2 regions of the Streptomyces yongxingensis genome follow, and region 2 is predicted to be linked to the other one. Evidence: riboswitches for the same ligand, from Rfam matches in the RefSeq annotation. Region 2 holds a riboswitch; the other holds the start of a gene.
What was found. Region 2 has a riboswitch for glycine ahead of gcvP (aminomethyl-transferring glycine dehydrogenase). Riboswitches for the same ligand answer to the same signal wherever they lie in the genome.

Region 1 (3,726 bases), 5.6 Mb from region 2:
ACATATGGGAGCCGACGAGCTGGAGGAACTGCTGCTCGGAGCTGAACACCGGGACATACGCGCCGCCGTCGATCTCCATCGTGGGCAGATCGAGGCTCGGGCTGCCCGGACCCCCGCCGTTGGGCAGGGGAATCCAGAGGTGGCTGCGCGAGAGCGTCTCGACGATGCGCGCTCCGGCCCCGGGGACGTCGACCGAGGCGGCCATCACCTCTTCGAGCTCATTGCCGGGAAACGCCGGATGCGCGGCATACCCGCCGTCCGGGAATCCTCCGTGCGCCGGGGCCACTCCGTACTGCTCCGGGAAGCTCATCCTCGTCCAACCGCCATCTCGTCCGACCTGCCCGAAGCACCCTAACCGCTGGGCGGCCCGGGGCCGGAGGGGGCGGCGGCGATCTCCACAGCACTTCCCCACCTCGCCCGGGCCCACCCTCGTCACGCTGTGTGATGCCGATGGCCGATTTCCGGCCACTCGAGGGAGAGGCGTGATCACTCGAAGGAGATGCAGCGCAGCGCGCTCGCGGTCGGCCGGTCCAGCAGCACCGCCGACGCGCACCCCCGCGGCGGCCGCCCCTCCTCCATCCCGGCGATCAGCCGCCGCATCGCGCGCAGGTGGCGGCCGAAGGCGTAGGCGGAGACCCCGCGGCCGCGGGCGGCCTGGCCCTCCAGCGCCTCCGTGGCGCCCACGTCCAGCAGCACCATGTGGAGGCCGCGGCCCCGGCGCCGCACGTCCCGGGCCAGCCAGCGGCGGACCCACGGCAGCGCGCCGCAGTCGTGCACCACGACGCTCACGCCCGAGCGCAGCGCCCGGCGCAGCCCGGCGTAGTGGGCGTACCGGACCAGCGGGCGGTAGAGCGCGTACGGCAGCCAGCCGGGCAGCCTGCGCTCCCACGCGTCCCGGGTGTTCTGCGAGTCCACCCTGATGACGACCGCGCCCGTCTCGTCCAGGAGCGGCACCGTCCGGTTGATCAGCGTGCTCTTGCCACTGCCCGGCAACCCGGAGGCGACCAGCACATCCCCTGCCGGAAAGCGCAGCTCACGCGGGTCCGCGCCGCCGCCCTCCGCCCCGGCGCGCAGATCGCGCACCGCGCTTCTCCGGCCGGGGCGAGCCGTCGACCCGGTGGGGGTGCGGCCACGCCGCGCCGGCAGGAGCCTCTGTGTCGTCGCGTACGTTCCCTGCCCATGCACCGTGATCGTCCTCCCAGGTCGGTCAACGCTGCTCGTACCCGCAGAGTGTCAAGAAAAGGTAATGTCGGGCAAGGCTGCCCCTGACCGGGCGGCCGGAGCCCGGTCGGATCGGGGCTTCCCTTCTCGGCCATACATGCGATGATGTCCGCGCAACTCCATACCGGCCGCTTGAATCCGCGCGGGAGAGTCCTTGGGTCTCGGCATCCGTGCCGGGTGTCCAGGGCGCCGAAGGAGCAAGTCCTCCCTTGAATCTCTCAGGCCCCGATACCGCGCGGACGAGGCAGATCTGAAAAGCGGGCCGCGCGGGCGCGGCTCCACCCAAGGTGCAAGTCGGGCCCCTTACGGGCGTCACGGCGAACCTCTCAGGTTCCGATGACAGATGGGGAGGACGCACGCGTCCTTGTCGTCCGTCCTCGCCGTCGCGCGACCCTGACCCCTGGAGCCTGAATCGTGACCGACGCCCCGCCCACCCCACGCCGTACCGCGCTGGACGCGCGGCACCGCGCGCTCGGCGCCACCATGACCGACTTCGCCGGCTGGGACATGCCGCTGCGCTACGGGAGCGAGCGCGACGAGCACACCGCGGTGCGCACCCGCGCCGGGCTCTTCGACCTCTCCCACATGGGTGAGATCTCTCTCATCGGTCCGCAGGCCGGGGACGCCCTGGACCACGCCCTGGTCGGCCGGCTGTCCGCGCTCGCCGTGGGCCGCGCCCGCTACACGATGATCTGCGACCACGAGGGCGGCATCCTGGACGACCTGATCGTCTACCGCCTCGGGGACGAGGAGTTCCTGGTCGTGGCCAACGCCGCCAACGCCCAGGTGGTGCTGGACGCGCTGACCGAGCGGGCCGGCGGTTTCGAGGCGACCGTAAGGGACGACCGCGACGCCTACGCGCTGCTCGCCGTCCAGGGGCCCGAGTCCCCGGGGATCCTGAAGCGCCTGACCGACGCCGACCTGGACGGGCTGAAGTACTACGCCGGGCTGCCGGGCACCGTCGCGGGCGCCCCCGCCATGATCGCCCGCACCGGCTACACGGGCGAGGACGGCTTCGAGCTGTTCCTGGCCCCGGACGACGCCGAGCGGGTGTGGGAGGCGCTGACCGAGGCCGGGGCCCCGATGGGCCTGGTGCCCTGCGGTCTCTCCTGCCGGGACACCCTGCGTCTCGAGGCGGGCATGCCGCTGTACGGGCATGAGCTGACCACCGACACCACCCCCTTCGACGCGGGCCTCGGCCGGGTGGTGAAGTTCGACAAGCCGGGCGACTTCGTCGGCCGCGAGGCCCTGGAGGCCGCGTCCCGCCAGGCGGACACCGTCACCCCGCGCACCCTCGTCGGCCTGATCGCTTCAGGCCGCCGGGTGCCGCGCGCCGGATACGCCGTGGTGGCCGCCGACGGCTCACCGATCGGCCGGGTCACCTCGGGCGCGCCCTCGCCGACGCTGGGCAAGCCGATCGCGATGGCGTACGTGGACCCGGAGTACGCGGGGCCCGGCACCGAGGGGGTCTTCGTGGACATCCGCGGTACCCGGGAGCCGTACGAGGTCGTGGCGCTCCCCTTCTACAAGCGCGAGCGCTGAGCTCCTCCGAGCGCGAGCGGGCCCCCGGCCCCTCGCTGAGCGGCGGCCGCGGCGGGCCCGGTGGTTCGCGTCCCGTCCCGGCCCAGCGCGTCCCCTCGGCGTCGTCTTCCCTCGGCGCCGCGTCCCACCAGCTAAGACCCGTTTCCCAAGCACTCCCCCGTATCCAGGAGAATCGGACCATGAGCAACCCCCAGCAGCTGCGGTACAGCAAGGAGCACGAGTGGCTGTCGGCCGCCGGCGAGGACGGCGTGTCGACGATCGGCATCACCGAATTCGCGGCCAACGCGCTCGGCGATGTCGTCTATGTCCAGCTCCCGGACGTCGGTTCCACGGTCTCCGCCGGTGACACCTGCGGTGAGCTGGAGTCCACCAAGTCGGTCAGCGACCTGTACGCGCCGGTCTCCGGCGAGGTCACCGAGATCAACGAGGACGTGGTGAACGATCCGGCGCTGGTGAATTCCGCCCCCTTCGAGGGCGGCTGGCTGTTCAAGGTGAGGGTGACGAGCGAGCCGGAGGACCTGCTCTCCGCCGACGAGTACACCGCCTTCGCCGAAAACTGACCCTCCTTATTCGATCGGGACCCTCGATGTCGCTTCTCAACAGCTCCCTGCACGAGCTCGACCCGGACGTCGCCGCTGCTGTCGACGCCGAACTCCACCGCCAGCAGTCCACCCTGGAGATGATCGCCTCGGAGAACTTCGCTCCGTCGGCGGTCATGGAGGCCCAGGGCTCGGTCCTGACCAACAAGTACGCCGAGGGCTACCCCGGCCGCCGTTACTACGGCGGCTGTGAGCACGTCGACGTGGTCGAGCAGATCGCCATCGACCGGGTGAAGGAGCTCTTCGGCGCCGAGGCGGCGAACGTCCAGCCGCACTCCGGCGCCCAGGCCAACGCGGCCGCGATGTTCGCCCTGCTCTCCCCCGGCGACACCATCCTGGGGCTGAACCTGGCGCACGGCGGCCA
Region 2 (3,726 bases):
AGGTCCTCGCTCTCGGTCGGCTCGATCATCAGCGTCCCGGCGACCGGGAACGACATCGTCGGCGCGTGGAAGCCGTAGTCGATCAGGCGCTTGGCCACATCGTCCACGGTCACGCCGGTGGCCTTCGTCAGCGGACGCAGATCCACGATGCACTCATGCGCCACCAGGCCGCCGGGGCCGGTGTAGAGCACCGGGTAGTGCGGCTCGAGGCGCTTGGCGACGTAGTTGGCGCCGAGCACCGCGACCTGGGTCGCGCGGCGCAGCCCCTCGGCGCCCATCAGCCGAATGTACGCCCAGGAGATCGGCAGGATCCCCGCGGAGCCCCACGGCGCGGCCGAGACCGGGCCCACGCCGGTGGCCGGGCCGGCGGCGGGCTGCAGCGGATGGTTGGGGAGGTAGGGCGCCAGGTGCTCGCGCACCGCGATCGGGCCGACACCGGGGCCGCCGCCGCCGTGCGGGATGCAGAAGGTCTTGTGCAGGTTCAGATGCGAGACATCGCCGCCGAACCGGCCCGGCTCGGCGAGCCCGACCAGCGCGTTGAGGTTGGCGCCGTCCACGTAGACCTGGCCGCCCGCGTCGTGCACGGTCGCGCAGATCTCGGTGATGTGCTCCTCGAACACCCCATGGGTGGAGGGATAGGTGACCATCAGGACGGCCAGCTGGTCGCCGTACTGCTCGATCTTGGCGTGCAGGTCGTCGGTGTCCACCTCGCCGTCCTGGCCGGTCTTGACCACGACGACCTTCATGCCGGCCATCACGGCGCTGGCGGCGTTGGTGCCGTGCGCGGAGGACGGGATCAGGCAGACGGTGCGCTGGGTGTCCCCGCCTGCCCGGTGGTAGGCGCGCACCGCCAAGAGCCCGGCGAGCTCGCCCTGGGACCCGGCGTTCGGCTGCAGCGAGACCTTGTCATAGCCGGTGACCTCGGCCAGCCGCTCCTCCAGCTCACGGATCAGGGTCAGATAGCCCTGGGCCTGCTCGGCCGGTGCGAAGGGGTGCAGCGCGCCGAACTCGGGCCAGGTGACCGGCTCCATCTCGGTGGTCGCGTTGAGCTTCATGGTGCAGGAGCCGAGCGGGATCATGCCCCGGTCCAGGGCGTAGTCCCGGTCGGCCAGGCGCCGCAGATAGCGCAGCATCGCGGTCTCGGAACGGTGCTGGTGGAAGACCGGGTGGGCCAGATAGCCGTCCTGGCGCAGCAGGGCCGTGGGCAGCGCGTCCGGCGCCGAGGCGTCCAGCTCGTCGATCCCCGGGATCCCGGAGGCGTCGCCGTTGCCGCCGTCCGCCCCGAAGGCGGACCATACGGCGGCGAGCTGCGCGCGGCCGGTGGTCTCGTCGCAGGCGATGCCGACGTGGTCGGCGTCGGTCAGCCGGAGGTTGACCCCGGCCTCGCGGGCCGCGGCGACGACCTCGGCGGCCCGGCCCGGCACCCGCGCGGTGAGGGTGTCGAAGAACGCGCCGTGCACCACCTCGACGCCACCGGCCCGCAGCCCCTCGGCGAGCACGGAGGCATAGCGGTGGGTGCGGCGGGCGATCGCCGCGAGCCCGTCCGGGCCGTGGTAGACGGCGTACATCCCGGCCATCACGGCCAGCAGCACCTGAGCCGTGCAGATGTTGCTGGTGGCCTTCTCCCGGCGGATGTGCTGCTCACGGGTCTGCAGCGCCAGCCGGTACGCCTTGTCGCCGTCGGCGTCCACCGAGACCCCGACCAGACGGCCGGGGAGGTTGCGGGCGTAGGCGTCGCGCACCGCCATGAAACCGGCGTGCGGCCCGCCGAAGCCCATCGGGACGCCGAACCGCTGGCTGCTGCCCACCGCGATGTCCGCGCCCAGCTCACCGGGCGAGGTGAGCAGGGTGAGCGCGAGCAGATCGGCGGCGACGGTGACGACGGCGCCCAGCTCATGGGCGCGCTCGATGACCGGGCGCGGATCGCGCACCACACCGGAGGCGCCCGGGTACTGCAGCAGCACACCGAAGACCCCGCGCTCGGCGATCTCGGCCGGGATGCCCTCGGCCAGGTCGGCGACGACGACCTCGACACCGGTCGGTTCGGCGCGGGTCCGTATGACCGCGATGGTCTGCGGCAGACACTCGGCGTCGATCAGGAAGACGCCCTCCTTGACCTTGCCGACGCGCCGCGACAGCGCCATCGCCTCGGCGGCCGCGGTGGCCTCGTCCAGCAGCGAGGAACCGGCCGTGGGCAGCCCGGTCAGATCGGCGACGACGGTCTGGAAGTTCAGCAGCGCCTCGAGCCGGCCCTGGGAGATCTCCGGCTGGTAGGGCGTGTACGCGGTGTACCAGGCGGGGTTCTCCAGCACATTGCGCAGGATCACCGGCGGGGTGTGGGTGCCGTAGTAGCCGAGGCCGATCATCGACGGCAGCACCTGGTTGCGGTCGGCGAGCGCGCGCAGCTCGGCGAGGACCTCCGGCTCGCTGCGGGCCGGGGGCAGGGCGTCCAGCGCCTCGGTGCTCTTGATGACGTCCGGTACGGCGGCCTCGGTCAGCTCGTCCAGCGAGCCGAAGCCGACCTGGGCGAGCATCTTGGCCTGTGCCTCGCCGTCCGGACCGATGTGGCGCTGCTCGAACGGAGTACCAGATTCCAAGTCGGAGAGTGCGATGCGATTGGCGGTCATCTGCGGGGGCCTCCTGGTCTGTGACGACCTACGAGGGGCACCGCGACTCGGGTGCCCGGACGGCCTCCCCCTCTGTCATCTCAACCTGAGAGCTTCACCGGCCCGCATACCGCCTGACCGGCTTTCACCGTCGGTGAGGAGGGGTTCCGGAGCTCTGCTCGCCCGTGGCCCACCCTGCTTTCCAGAGTGACCTCACCCGCACGGTACGTGTGCCTGAGAGATTCCGGGGAGGGTTTGCTCCTTCGGCGCCTCCGACAGCGTCGGCGGAGGACTCTCCCGCACGGGGTCTGCAGCCACAGTCAGCGTACCAGCGGTTCTGCCACGGGGGACGGTCGCGGGCGTTCGAGTGGCCGAGCGCGGCGATGTGGCTTTTTGTAGGTAGCAATGGGCACTTGCCACGTGCTTGTCATCTGTTTGCCACCTGTGGGAGAGAGCGTGCAGACCGATATCGACCCGCGGACCCTGATCGGCCGCAAGGCATTCGACCGCGAGGGCGCCAAGATCGGCACCGTGGACGAGGTCTATCTCGACGACGCGACCGGCGAGCCCGAATGGGCGGCGGTACGCACCGGGCTGTTCAGCCGGGACGTCTTCGTACCGCTCGAACCGAGCGAGGTCGTCGGCGACACCCTGCGGGTGCCGTACGACCGATCCCTGATCAAGGACGCCCCGGACTTCGGGGTAGGCCGCCATCTCTCCCCCGAGCAGGAGCTTCAGCTCTACCACCACTACGGCTTGGACGTCACGGGCTGACCCCGCCCCCGGCCGGGCCCGTGCTCGGACCGGCCACCGGGCTCCGGGGCCTGCCCGTCCCGGCCCTCGGCCTCCTCTGGGGCCGGGCCTATGTCCTCACCCGGGTGTGGGGCCGAGATCCCCTCCGGGGCCGGGTCCGCGGTCTCCTCCGGAGCCAGGCCCACGACCGCCTCCCGGTCCGCCTCGGGGTCCGGAGCCTCATCCGGGGCCTCTCCCGGGGCCGAGTCGGCGACTGCCTCCGGGGCCGGATCCGGACCATCGGGCTCTTCCGAGTCCGACTCCGCGTCCGGGCGCAGCAGCGGTAGGGGGTCGGCAGGCTGTAGCGCCGGGTCGTCCACGGGGAACG

Region 1: it holds a riboswitch for glycine, as region 2 does, so the genes downstream of both, gcvT (glycine cleavage system aminomethyltransferase GcvT) here and gcvP (aminomethyl-transferring glycine dehydrogenase) in region 2, are expected to answer to the same signal.

The regions. Positions count from the first base shown of each region.
Region 1 covers NZ_CM145717.1:3,905,177-3,908,902, forward strand. The annotation lists gene ACZ6TD_RS16270 (enhanced serine sensitivity protein SseB) at 1-310, opposite strand, end outside; gene ACZ6TD_RS16275 (AAA family ATPase) at 487-1,185, opposite strand; glycine riboswitch at 1,355-1,465, shown strand; gene gcvT (glycine cleavage system aminomethyltransferase GcvT) at 1,636-2,763, shown strand; gene gcvH (glycine cleavage system protein GcvH) at 2,943-3,323, shown strand; gene glyA (serine hydroxymethyltransferase) at 3,350-3,726, shown strand, end outside.
Region 2 covers NZ_CM145717.1:9,516,286-9,520,011, reverse strand. The annotation lists gene gcvP (aminomethyl-transferring glycine dehydrogenase) at 1-2,627, opposite strand, end outside; glycine riboswitch at 2,693-2,817, opposite strand; glycine riboswitch at 2,819-2,916, opposite strand; gene ACZ6TD_RS40655 (PRC-barrel domain-containing protein) at 3,063-3,380, shown strand; gene ACZ6TD_RS40650 (DNA polymerase IV) at 3,356-3,726, opposite strand, start outside.